2 regions of the Paraburkholderia sp. RAU2J genome follow, and region 2 is predicted to be linked to the other one. Evidence: riboswitches for the same ligand, from Rfam matches in the RefSeq annotation. Region 2 holds a riboswitch; the other holds the start of a gene.
The links. A riboswitch is a leader RNA that binds a small molecule or an ion and turns the genes downstream of it on or off. The one in region 2 is predicted to bind thiamine pyrophosphate.
Positions count from the first base shown of each region.

Region 1: it holds a riboswitch for thiamine pyrophosphate, as region 2 does, so the genes downstream of both, B0G69_RS04640 (FAD-dependent oxidoreductase) here and thiC (phosphomethylpyrimidine synthase ThiC) in region 2, are expected to answer to the same signal.

Region 1 is NZ_RBXG01000001.1:994,435-1,001,209, reverse strand. Features, by position in the region: gene B0G69_RS04660 (hypothetical protein) at 1-258, opposite strand, end outside; gene B0G69_RS04655 (hypothetical protein) at 338-799, opposite strand; gene B0G69_RS04650 (SDR family oxidoreductase) at 1,046-1,849, opposite strand; gene B0G69_RS04645 (ABC transporter ATP-binding protein/permease) at 1,846-3,597, opposite strand; TPP riboswitch at 4,005-4,128, shown strand; gene B0G69_RS04640 (FAD-dependent oxidoreductase) at 4,360-5,490, shown strand; gene thiS (sulfur carrier protein ThiS) at 5,556-5,753, shown strand; gene B0G69_RS04630 (thiazole synthase) at 5,802-6,617, shown strand; gene thiE (thiamine phosphate synthase) at 6,614-6,775, shown strand, end outside.
Region 2 is NZ_RBXG01000001.1:2,621,093-2,627,867, reverse strand. Features, by position in the region: gene B0G69_RS12030 (DUF4397 domain-containing protein) at 100-894, opposite strand; partial or broken gene fadH (NADPH-dependent 2,4-dienoyl-CoA reductase) at 1,252-1,593, shown strand; gene B0G69_RS12020 (EamA family transporter) at 1,692-2,621, opposite strand; gene B0G69_RS12015 (hypothetical protein) at 2,971-3,213, opposite strand; gene B0G69_RS12010 (GreA/GreB family elongation factor) at 3,914-4,324, shown strand; TPP riboswitch at 4,466-4,584, shown strand; gene thiC (phosphomethylpyrimidine synthase ThiC) at 4,677-6,608, shown strand.

The DNA.
Region 1 (6,775 bases), 1.6 Mb from region 2:
GCAGACGTGATGCAGGTCGGCCGGCCTGCCATTGACGAAGGTCGGCGACGAGTAGCCCGCCGCGATCGCGTAGCCCGCCTGAATCACCGAGCCGGTCGCGTCGGCCGCCTGGATCAGCGTCCATGCACAGCCGTTCAGCCCGAACGCGAGCGCAGCGGCGACGGCCAGCCACGCGCACGGTCGCCGCAGCCGGACCCACGCGGCCCGTGCGGGTCGCGTGAAGCGGGCGTCGACGCGCATGCTCGGCGTGAGGGTCATGAGAGCGGGTGCCAGGTGGCGATGAGGAACGCGGCTGATCGCGGCGGATCGCAACGCAGAACGGCGCCTGCGCGCACGCTCAGCGCGTGACGCGCAGGCGCAATTCGTTTTGCCCTTGCACGCTTGCCGTGACGCTGACGCGCCGCTCGGCCGTGGTGACGATGAAATGCTGGCGCGTCGGCGTGTTGACGTCGTGCACGACGTTCGAGAAGCAAGCCGCGATGTCGGCGCCGAATTCTTCGAGCGGATCGTTGATCACGCCGTCGGCTTCCCAGTGCGCGCGCCAGTGGCAGTCGTACGTGTGCGCGTTGGCACGGCAGTCGTCGGCGGTCGATACGCCCGGCAGTTGCGCGGCGGGCTGGCTGCGCAGTTGCTTGAAATCGTCGGCGTCGACGATGTGTTTGAGCACGGGGCAAACGTCCGCGGGCTCGTTCGGTTGAGTGGCTTGCGCTGCGTGCGCGGTGCTCGCGACCAGCAACGCTGCGCCGAGCGCGAGCGCGAGGCGCTGGGTCAAAGGATGGGAGCGGCGATCGAATGACATGGGCAAAGAGTCCGGTAACAGTGAATGACGTTGGGGCGAGGACGGGATCGGCCCGCATGACTATCGTCGCTGCCGGGAGGCATTTTCAAAGCGCGGAACAGCTTGCCCGCTTCGCAAATGCTTTCGATCTCTTCTCGCGTGTTTCCGGATGTTGCGGGGTGTTGTGTTGCGGCGAAGGGAAGGTGTGACGTGACGCGTGTGGCGGGAGTTGTGTCCCGTTGCGCAGTGCGTTGCTGCGATTGCCGCTCAGCCGAGCGTAAGACCACCATCGATATGAATCACCTGCCCGGTGATATGGCGCGCTTCGTCGGAGAGCAGGAACGCGATCAGCGCGGCGACATCCGCAGGCTCGGCGACGTGGCCGAGCGGCGTTGCTTCGGCGGCGCGCGTCCACGCCGACGCATTCTCGGCGCTCGGACCACGATCTTTGCGGGTGTAGCCGGGTGCCACGCAGTTGACGGTCACGCCATGCGGCGCCAGTTCCGCGGCGGCGGTTTTGGCCAGCGATTCGAGCGCGGCTTTCGCCGCCGCCGTCGCGGCAAACGGCGCGTCTGCGCGATAGCGGTGCGCAACGAACGAACTCAGCGCGATCACGCGACCGCGCTTCGACGTTTCCAATGCAGGGGTTGCGCGTTTGACGAGCGCCGCGAACGCGGCCGGCATCGCAGCGAAGGCGGCGTTGAACGTGTCGGGGTCGAGCGCGTTGAGGGTCTGGCGTTGCGCGTGCCCCGCGTTGGCGACCAGTTGATCGAGTGCGCCAAAGTGTGCCAGCGTCTGGTGGACCACGTGTTCCGCGGCGCCGCGTTCGGCGAGGTCGCCGAACACCGTCGCGCAGCGTGCGCCGCTTGCGCGGCACTCGGCGGCGAGCTCGGCAAGCCGCTGGCGGGCGGCGTCGTCGGCGCCACGGGCGTGCAGCATGAGTGCGGAGTGCGGCGCGGCGATGCGCCGGGCGAGCGCCGCGCCGATGCCGGAGCCCGCACCGGTGATCAGCACGACGCGTTCATCAGGGCGGGCTGCGCTCACGTCGCGGATATCGCTCACGATGCTCAGGCCGCGACCGCTTCGCCCGCACGTTCGACGTCGAGCGTTTCGTCGTGGTACGCAGCTAGCGATTCGCGATGCGCAACGCTGACGATCGCCGCCTTCGGCAGGCGCTCCGTGAACAGGCGATACAGACGCGCTTCGTTTTCCGCATCGAGCGCGCTGGTGGCTTCATCGAGGAACAGATAGTCGGGCTTGTGCAGCAGCACGCGTGCGGCGGCGAGGCGCTGCTGTTCGCCCGGCGACAGGATGCGGGTCCAGTGCCCGGACTCCTGCAGGCGGTCGGCGTACTCCGACAGATGGCAGGTGACGAGCGCTTCGCGGCATTCGTCGTCGGTGTAGGCGGTGGCCGAGGACGGGTAGGCGAGCGCCGCTTTCAGCGTGCCGATCGGCATGTAGCTGACCTGCGGGATGAACATCATGCGCGCGGTGACCGGCGCGTCGATCGAGCCGTCGCCGAACGGCCACAGGCCGGCGAGCGCGCGCATCAGCGTGCTCTTGCCCGCGCCGGACGGACCGCGCACCAGCCAGCGCGAACCCGGTTGAATCGCGATATCGCGGATGCGCGACAGCGGGTTGCCGTTCGGCAGCGCGAGCTTGAGGCCGTCGGTGGAAAGCTGATCGGCGTCGACGAAATGCAGCTTGATGCCGCCATGCTCGGTGGCCGGCGAGACCGACTCCTTCAGACGCGGCGCGTGAACGACACGGCGGAATTCGCGCAACCGGTTCACGGTGGCGCGCCACTCGACGAGGCTCGCGTAACTGTTGATGAACCACGAGAACGAATCGCTGACGGTGCCGAATGCGCTCGAAATCTGCATCAGGACACCGAAGGTGAAGGCGCCCGCGAAATAGCGCGGCGCGGCGACCACCAGCGGAAAGATGATCGCGATCTGGCCATAGAAGCTCAGCACGAAGGTGAGCCGCTTGGTGTACTTCATCACCTGCCACCAGTTGTCGCGGATGCGGCCGAACAGCGAGTGCGCGTTCGACTTCTCGGTGTCCATGCCGTTGTAGAACGCAATCTGTTCGGCATTCTCACGCAGCCGGATGAGGCCGAAACGGAAATCCGCCTCGACTTTCTGCGCCTGGTAGTTGATCGACACGAGCGGATGGCCGACCTTCTGGATGATCAGCGAGCCGACCACCGCATACAGCGCCGCGGCCCACACCATGTAGCCGGGAATCTGCAACGGCATGCCGCCGAGCGAGATGGTCAGCGCACCGGCCAGCGACCACAGGATCGTGATAAACGACACGAGCGTGACGACCGTGGACAGCAGATCGAGCGTGAGCGACAGCGTGGTGGTGGCGAACGACTGCAGATCGTCGCTGATCCGTTGGTCGGGGTTGTCGGCAAGCCGGTCGCGTTCGATCCGGTAGAAGGCGCTGTCGTGCAGCCACTCGTTCAGATAGCGCGTGGTCAGCCACTGGCGCCAGCGGAAACCGAGCATCTGACGCAAATATCGCCCGTACACCGCGAGGATGATGAAGCCGAACGCGAGTCCCGAGAACACCATCAGCAGGTGCGGGAAATCGTGCACGTTCTTGCTTTGCAGCGCGTTGTAGAAGTCGGCGCTCCAGCGGTTCAGCCGCACGTTGATCCACACGACGAGCAGGTTCATCACGATGATCGCTATGAGCAAACCCCACGCCGTCTTGCGTTCTTCGGAAACCCAGTAGGGTTTGATCAGGCTCCAGGCGGAGACTTTTTCGTCGGGCGGCAGCGCGGGGCTGGAGGAAAAATTGGGTGTCATGAGCGTCCTGATGAAGTGCAGGCCCGAAGTGCTGATCCGAAGCGCCGACCCGACTCCGGCCGGCCCATGTCGGGCTATTGCGCCGCGAAGCGGCCCAATGTCGGGCCGCTCTGCGACGGCGGTGCGATACCTGCCCGGGCGTCGTGTTTCGGTGAACGCGCGTCTGGGCGACCGCCCGATTCTGGCGTGAGGCCCTTAAGCGAAAATTAATTTTCGCTTAAGGGCTTCGCCCCGGCGGCGCCCGCCGCGCATGCGGCGAAGCGCGCATGCGGCATCCGGTCCCGGCATTGTGCCAGAGCCTCGGCTCCGCCCACATCGCCGCAACGAAACAGGGTGCCGGTTGAAACCCATGCTGCCGCGCGAGCCGCTGGTTTGCGGGCGCCGCGCCTTTTATGGTCTAATGAGCTGCGACGAAACAGGGGTGCTTCGCCCACAGGCGGCTTGATTTTCAGGCTGCGGCGGCGAGGCTGAGAGAGACCCTTTGCACCCGATCCGGGTAATACCGGCGCGGGAAGTTTCCGGAAGCAGCCAGTCTTCCATTCCCCGCCGGACGGCGTCCGTACCTCGGTACGCGCGTATTGTCCGGCCGGCTTGACCCGCCGGTTTCGTCCTGGGTACGTGCGTTTCTTTGCCGTACGGAAAGGACTCGATGACCGCCTATTCTTCAGATATGTGTTTTGCTCTTCGCTACGTCGCCGTCGGCGCGTCGTGCTTCAGCCTTGCTTGCCGCCGTAGACCAAAGCACACGCGGGAGTCCGCGCGATGAACCGGTCCGCCCAACCTGATTTCGCCGTTCTCGGCGGCGGTCTTTGCGGCCGGTTGGTCGCATGGCGTCTGGCGGGCCAGGGACATCGCGTGGCGCTGTATGAGCGCGGCGACGCCGCCGGCTCGCAGGCCGCCGCGTGGGTCGCCGCGGCGATGCTGGCGCCGCTCGCCGAAGCCGCCAGCGCCGAGTTGCTCATCACGCGCCTTGGCGCGAGTTCGCTCGATACCTGGCCGCAGGTGCTGGCCGAATTGCCCGAGCCGGTATTCTTCCAACGCAATGGCACGCTGGTCGTCTGGCATCATGCCGACCGCACCGAAGCGCCGCTGTTCGAACGCCGGGTGCGCTCGAACGCGCCGGCCGACCTGCTCGACGGCGGTTTCGTGACGCTGACCGGCGCGCAGGTCGGCGCGGCCGAGCCCGCGCTGGCGGGCCGCTTCAACCAGGGCTGGCTGCTGCCGCGTGAAGGCCAACTGGATAATCGCCAGGTGCTGGCCGCGTTGGCCGCGGGCCTTGCCGAGCGCGGCGTCGAAACCCACTGGAACACGGCCGTCGACGAGCAGTCGCTGCCGCCCGGGCGCATCACGATCGACTGCCGGGGCCTCGGCGCGAAGCCCGTGCTGCCCACGCTGCGGGGCATTCGCGGCGAAGTCGCGCGGGTGCATGCGCCCGGTATCAACCTGACACGCCCGGTGCGGCTGCTGCATCCGCGCTATCCGCTCTATATCGCGCCGAAGCAGAACGACCTGTACGTGATCGGCGCCACCGAAGTCGAAGGCGAGGACATGTCGCCGGTCAGCGTGCGCTCGGCGCTCGAACTGCTGAGCGCGGCGTTTTCGGTGCATCCGGGCTTCGGCGAGGCGCGCATCCTCGAACTGAATTCGCAATGCCGCCCGACCTTGCCGGACCACCGTCCGGCGCTCCTGTGGGACGGCGCGCGGACGTTGCGCGTGAACGGGCTGTACCGGCACGGCTACATGATCGTGCCGGAGGTCGCCGACGAAGCCGTGCGCTTCGCGTCGGCGCTGCTCGACGGCCGTATCGGCGATGCCGACGCGTTCGCCGAGTGGCGCCGCGACGCCCGCTGGAGCGAGCTTTTCCAACAGGACTGCGCGCGGGAGCCAGCATGAGCGTTGCGCGGTCCCATGCCGCTCGGCCGCCGCTTTCGCCATCGATTGAACCGTATTCGAACACCATGGACATTCATATCAATCAGAAGCCGTTGTCGCTGCCCGAAGGCGCGACCGTCGCCGATGCGCTCGCCGCGTACGGCGCGCGCCCGCCGTTCGCGGTCGCGCTGAACGGCGATTTCGTCGCGCGCACGCAGCATGCGGCGCGCGCGCTGCAGCCGGGCGACCGGCTCGACGTCGTGCAACCCGTGGCCGGCGGCTAAGCGCTGCCCCGCCGCCCGCCACGCTTTGCCGGAGACCCGATGATGCAAATGACTTCCCCCCAAACGGCCGACGCGCTTACGCTGTACGGCCAAACCTTCGCGAGCCGCGTGCTGCTCGGCACCTCGCGCTATCCGTCGCTGCAGTCGCTGTCCGATTCGATCGACGCGGCGCGCCCCGGCATGGTGACCGTCGCGCTACGCCGGCAGATGAACGAAGGCGGCGCCGAAGCCGGCTTCTTCGATCTGCTCAAGCGCCACGGCGTGCCGCTCCTGCCGAACACGGCCGGCTGCCTGACGGTCGGCGAGGCGGTGGCCACCGCCCACATGGCGCGCGAAATCTTCGAAACGGACTGGATCAAGCTCGAACTGATCGGCGACGACTACACGTTGCAGCCCGACCCGGTCGGCCTGATCGAAGCGGCCGCGCAGCTGATCAAGGACGGCTTCAAAGTGCTGCCGTATTGCACCGAAGACCTCGTGATCGGCCGCCGCCTGCTCGACGCCGGTTGTGAAGCGCTGATGCCGTGGGGCGCGCCGATCGGCACCGGCAAGGGCGTGATCAATCCTTACGGGCTGCGGGTGCTGCGCGAGCGGCTGCCGGACGTGCCGCTGATCGTGGACGCCGGGCTCGGCGTGCCATCGCATGCGGCGCAGGTGATGGAGTGGGGTTTCGACGGCGTGCTGCTGAACACCGCGGTGTCGCAGGCGACGCACCCCGACGCGATGGCGCGCGCGTTCGCGCTGGGCGTCGAAGCGGGCCGCCAGGCTTTTCTGGCGGGGCCGATGGCCGAGCGCGAAAGCGCGCACGCGAGCACGCCGGTGGTCGGCATGCCGTTCTGGCACCAAGACGGGAGCGCCGCATGACGCAAACACTGGCCTTGAAGAATCGCGACCTGTTCTGGCCGCCCGCCGACGAACTCACCGAAGCCACGGAGCGCATCCGCGCGCGCCTGGGCGACTGGCCGCCGACGCACGCGCCGTGGCGCATCTGCCTGACCGCGCCGGACGAGCCGAATGGCGGC
Region 2 (6,775 bases):
CAAACAAAACGGCGACCCACTCGCGTGGATCGCCGCTCCGTCCTCCCCAGGACGTGTCGTCTATGGCCTTCGCCTGTCGCGTCGGGTTAGCTCACCTGCTTATTCACCCGTCAGCGTATTCGACAACTCGATGCTCGGCGTGCTGGTGTTGCCGTTCTGCGCGATCAGCAAATGGATCTGCCCCGGCACCAGCTGGCTCAGCGCGCCGCCGATCGGCACCGACGTCACCAGCCAGTCGGCGTTGTTCGACAGCGTGAACGATGGCGACTGGAAGATCGGCGTCTTGCTGCCCGCCGCGGTCGCGATCAGCACGTACTGGCCGCCGGACACGTAGATCGAATCCTGCCCGCTCGCCGGCACCGCGTTCTTGAATGCGACACCCGCCATCGTCGGCGAGACCTTGGTGATGTCCGTGGCGCTGGACTGGACCAGATACAGATCGAGGTTGGTCGCGTTCGCCGATGCGTTGAAGCTGCGCACCCGCGCGCTATTGGACAGCAGCCCCTTGTCGAACGGATCGTCGATCAGGCCGATGTCCGGCGCGGCGAGACCCGGCAGCGCCAGCACGGTGTATTCGTGGCCCTTCGCGACGTTCGGGAAGTTGCCGCTCGCGAGCGCGGTCGTCGTGCCGGTTGCCGCATAGCCGACGTTGGTGGAGCCCGTGTTGATATTGGTGAAGTTCGTCACGCCTTTGTACGCGACGTTCGTTTGCCCGGATGGTGCGCTGCCGTTCACGAGGAAGTCGACGGCCGGGCCGCTCGGAATCGCGTGAATGAAGTGGATCTGCGGATTGGTCAGGCCGAGCTCCTTGCCGACGTCGTCGGACCCGCCGCCGCATGCGCTCAGAACAGATGCAACCGCCACAACGGCCGCCATGGTTCGGATCATTTTCATTGTGTTCACCTTTTTCGATGTGGGCTCTCGACCCATTGATCTACGGGCGTTCCGCTTCGGACACCGCGCCGCCGGACACCGCATTCATCATTTGTTTGAACGGTCCCGGGCGGCTCTCCGAAGCAGCCCCCTCCTATCCCTGCTGCACATCACGCCTGTTTCTCCTGACGGCGCGGTCCGTGTCGATGGACGATCGCTTTGAGCAATGCGTGTGCCGGGGACGGCTCGATGGCCGACGGCGACTGATAAATGGCTTACGGAGCAATGGGTTGCGAGGATTAGATTTTTTCCTCGGCGAGCTGGCCCGATGCGCGGTGTATCGTTCGGGCGCATCCAATACTTACACGCTCCCTTGCCATGTCTTACCAGCACTTACTCGCCGAACTCGACCTCGGGTTCACCCGCTTGCGCAATCGCGTGGTGATGGGTTCGATGCACACCGGCATGGAGGACCGTTTCTGGAACTACCCGAAGCTGGCCGCGTATTTTCGCGAACGCGCGAAAGGCGGCGTGGGCCTGATCGTCACCGGGGGCATCTCGCCGAATCGCGCGGGCTGGCTGCTGCCGTTCGGCGGGACGCTGAATTCCGTGTTCGATCTGCGCAATCATCGGCTGCTGAGCGGGGCCGTGCATGCCGAGGGCGGCAAGATCGCGCTGCAGATCCTGCATGCGGGCCGCTATGGCTATCAGCCCTTCGTGCGAAGGGGCTGAGGTGCCGGCCGCGCTTTGAAGCGGGATGGGCTGGTCTTTTTGGCCGCTCCACACGCGCCGCTACGAACCCCACCCCAGGGCGAACTTCAAGCCAGCCCCTTCTTCCTGTAATCGAACCAGAAAGACAAGCCCACGCTAGCCAGAATCACCACGGTCGCGATCACCGTCGAGCGCGTGACCGGCTCGCCCAGCAGCAACGCGCCGAGCGCGACCGCCACCACCGGATTCACATACATGCAGCTACTCGCAATGATCGGGCTCGTGTGGCGAATCAGAAAACCATACGCGACGTACGCGGCCATCGTCCCGATCAGCATCAGGTAGATGAATGCCAGCAACGGCAGGACATGCATGTCGAGCATGCGTTCGCCGGAGACCCAGGCGACCAGTGTCGACATCGCGCCGCCCAGCCCGATCTGCAGCGCGGTCGACAGAAACAGATCCGACGGCAGCTTCAGACGCCCGGCGAGATGCGCGCCGCCGGCCCAGAAGAGTGCACCGCACAGAATCGCCAGACTGCCGGCCGCCGAGCCCGGCGTGCTGTCGCCGTGACTCAGAATGGCGATGCCGACCAGCCCCAGGCCGACCGCGAGCCACTCGCCGCGGCCGATCTTGCGACCCGCGACGGCAGCGATCACCGTCGCGAAGAGCGGAACGGTCGCGACCATCACGGCCGCCGTGCCGGTGCCGACGGTGCGCATGCCGTAGGCGAGCATGCCGCTCGACAAACCCACCAGCATCGTGCCGACGAGTCCGGCATTGCGGACCTCGGCGACGCTCGGCCAGACCGGCTTGCGGCGCACCGCGAAGACGAACAGGCCTATGCCGGCAAACAGGTTGCGCAGCCCGGAGAGCAGCAGCGGCGGAAACGAACCGAGGGCGACGTGCACGGCGAGGTACGTCGAGCCCCACACGAGATAGACGACGGCAAGCGCGAGCGCGATCTGGCCGCTGTGCGACTGCGGCAAACGGATCGGCAAACCGCGCGAAAAGAAACTGGAGCGTTGCAACGACATGCGTTCACCCCGTCCATGCCGCTCGAGGTATTGCGCCCCCGCTGAAAACCCGCTGACGGGATGGCGGACACCGCATCGAAAATGCGGTCTGACGGGCGAGGCTGGCGGACATGTCGGTGGAACGGAAAGGCGATAGATGACCAATAGGGCCACAACGCCGCGGCTTACGAAAGAAATCGGGCCGGGGCGAACACGCGCCAAGGCTGCGGCGCGCATCGCATTATGCAGTAAGCGCCCACCGCGCCGAGCGAAAGAATCGTAACTTTTTGGTGTCCTTGCAACACAAAAACCGGGGACGTATCGCTGGTGTTTTTTCAGCGTGCGCGGCAGTGGAACATGACTCCCGCCATCACCTGAAATCCGCGCACGCGAATTCGTGAAGGCACTGATAGCTCACGACCGCGGTCACGCGCGTCCCGGTGCGCGCCCCCTTCGGCGACAACGACAATGTGCCGCCGTCGCGCCCGACCTGATAGTGACCGCTGCGCGCCGCGGCGATTCGCCCGCCGCTATCGACGAAACGCGCCGCTACACGATCCCGCGCCGGCACGCCGTCGTTCACCTGCAACGCGACCTCCACGCCGCTCGTCACGCCCGGAGGCACATTGAGAACGTCAGCGTGAGCGCGCAGCCGGCACGCGCCGCCAGCAGCGTCATGGCCCCCGCCACTGCACCGAGCGTCCGCAACCGCGATGGGTTCGTTTTCATGCGCACTCACCCGTAGGCCGACTCGATTCGTTTCGCATCAGCGATGCCGTCCGGCGCGATGTCACCGAACCGGGCAGCCGCCTCTGCTGCAGACTCAATGAACAACGGGCACTTCACAAAGCCCGACAGAACCAGTAACGACATTTTTACGATGTGCTTGAATGCATCCCAAGTGCTACCGCGCCGCCCGTTGCCCGAGCACAAGGCCGACGCGGATCGAATCGGGCGACGCTCGGCCGCGTGCTAACATGGACCTTTCTATGGCGCTGCTTTCCGTTTTCAGGCGACGCCTTCACCCCCTTCTGTCGACACCTGCCGGCTACTTCGATGCGCTTCCCGACTTCCCGTGCCCTCATCCGCTTGCGCCCCCGCCGCGCAACCGGTGACGCGCGCGCGGACTTCGCGCCGTGTCCGGCCGGCGAGCCGTCCCGAACGCTCCCGCTCTCCGCCGCCCGGCTCCCGATCTAACGCTGCTAGCTCCACTGTTCAGGCCGCGTCGTCCCCAAGGGGACTTTCTTCGGGCGCCGGGCTGAACGCTTCCGCACGCCGTTCTCTTTTATGCAGATCGAATTGGAGTACCCGTCATGAAAAAGACGAAACCCTGTTATCTGACCGAACTCGATGTCGCCCGCCTCGAGAAGCACGCATCCGCGCCCGGCGCGAGCGCGAAACTGCAGGACATGCTCGACGACGTCCTCGAGCGCGCCGTGATCGTTGATTCGCGCGAAATTCCGGCCAACGTGGTGACGATGAATTCGCAAGCCACCCTGACCGACGAAGCCAGCGGCGAACAGATGACCTGGACCGTCGTCTATCCGCCCAACGCGGACTTCGCGCACGGGCGCCTGAACGTGTTCTCGCCGGCCGGCCTCGCGCTGCTCGGCGCGAAGCGCGGCGAGCGCATCCGCTTCACGCCGCCGAGCGGCACGGAGAAAGTGCTGAAGCTCGACAAGATCCTGTATCAGCCCGAAGCCGGCGACAATTTCTCGCTCTGATCTCGTTGTAACTCAAGCACGCCGCAGCTCGCCCGCCTGCCCGTCACAATCAGCACAGGACACGGTGGGCCGCGCCGCGATGCGCGGTTCGGTTCAACCGGACGGGTTGCCAAGTCGCGGGTGGCCGGTGTATCGTGTGCGCTGCTAACGCGGGGGTCCTGCGTCGCATGGAGCTTGGAGGTCCGTGCCGCGCGGGTGAGAAATACCCTTTGAACCTGATCTGGATAATGCCAGCGCAGGGAAGCGTACGGATTTCGCACTCCAGCTCCATCGCCTCACCTCTCGCGCGATTTCCGACTACTTCCGTCTCGTCTCCTGCTTAGCTGCCCACATTGCTTTGCATGGAGATACGATGAACGCCAATCCAAAATTCCTGTCCGCCGACGCTCACGTCGATGAAGCCGCTGTCGCGCCGCTGCCGAATTCCCGCAAGGTCTACGTGAGCGGTTCGCGTCCCGACATCCGCGTGCCGATGCGAGAAATCTCGCAGGCCGATACGCCCGACAGCTTCGGCGGCGAAAAGAATCCGCCGGTCTATGTCTACGATACGTCGGGCCCCTACTCCGACCCGGACGCGAAGATCGATATTCGCGAGGGCCTGCCGGCGCTACGTCAGGCGTGGATCGAAGAGCGCGGCGACACCGAAGCGCTGACGGGTCTGTCCAGCGACTTCAGCCGCGAGCGCGCCGCCGACACCGCCACCGCCGGCCTGCGTTTCCAAGGCCTGCATCGCACGCCGCGCCGCGCGATCGCCGGCAAGAACGTGTCGCAGATGCACTACGCGAAGAAGGGCATCATCACGCCGGAGATGGAATACATCGCGATTCGCGAGAACCAGCGCCGCGCCGAGTATCTGGAGAGCCTGAAGACGAGCGGTCCGAACGGCGAGAAGCTCGCCGCGATGATGGGCCGTCAGCATCCGGGCCAGGCGTTCGGCGCGAGCGCGTTCGGTGCGAACGGCCTCACGGCGATCACGCCGGAATTCGTGCGCGAGGAAGTGGCGCGCGGCCGCGCGATCATCCCCAACAACATCAACCACCCGGAAAGCGAGCCGATGATCATCGGCCGCAACTTCCTCGTGAAGGTGAATGCCAACATCGGCAACTCGGCGGTGACGTCGTCGATCGGCGAGGAAGTCGACAAGATGACGTGGGCGATCCGCTGGGGCGGCGACACGGTGATGGATCTGTCGACCGGCAAGCACATTCACGAGACGCGCGAGTGGATCATCCGCAATAGCCCGGTGCCGATCGGCACGGTGCCGATCTATCAGGCGCTCGAAAAGGTCAACGGCAAGGCGGAGGACCTGACGTGGGAAATCTTCCGCGACACGCTCATCGAACAGGCCGAGCAAGGCGTCGACTACTTCACGATTCACGCGGGCGTGCGCCTGCAGTATGTGCCGTTGACGGCCAAGCGCATGACCGGCATCGTCTCGCGCGGCGGCTCAATCATGGCGAAGTGGTGTCTCGCGCATCACAAGGAAAGCTTCCTGTACGAGCACTTCGAAGACATCTGCGAAATCATGAAGGCGTATGACGTGGCCTTCTCGCTCGGCGACGGCCTGCGTCCCGGCTCGATCTACGATGCGAACGACGAAGCGCAGCTCGGCGAGTTGAAGACCTTGGGCGAACTCACGCAGATCGCGTGGAAGCACGACGTGCAGACGATGATCGAAGGCCCCGGCCACGTGCCGATGCAGTTGATCAAGGAGAACATGGACCTGCAACTGGAATGGTGCGACGAAGCGCCGTTCTACACGCTCGGGCCCCTCACCACCGACATCGCGCCGGGCTACGACCACATCACGTCGGGCATCGGCGCGGCGATGATCGGCTGGTTCGGCACGGCGATGCTTTGCTACGTCACGCCGAAGGAACACCTGGGCCTGCCGAACAAGGACGACGTGAAGACCGGCATCATCACGTACAAGCTCGCCGCGCACGCCGCCGATCTGGCGAAGGGTCATCCGGGCGCGCAGGTGCGTGACAACGCACTGAGCAAGGCGCGTTTCGAATTCCGTTGGGAAGACCAGTTCAATCTCGGCCTCGACCCGGACAAGGCGCGCGAATTCCACGACGAAACGCTGCCGAAGGATTCGGCCAAGGTCGCGCATTTCTGCTCGATGTGCGGCCCGCACTTCTGCTCGATGAAGATCACCCAGGACGTGCGCGAATTCGCGGCGCAACAAGGCGTCACCGACGACGAAGCGCTGAAGAAAGGCATGGAAGTGAAGTCGATCGAGTTCATGAAGAAAGGCGCCGAGATCTATCAGCGGCAGTAAGGTTCGATAGGCAGATCGGGCAGCGCTTTAGCGCCGCCCGATTCCGCCACGAACCTGCATCGCAGCATCACAGCCCGCCACTGGCGGGCTTTTTCGTCTGTGCGAGGGTATGCGGCGCCGGGCACGCCGCATGCTGGACGAAGGGAAACATTTGATTACGAAACCGT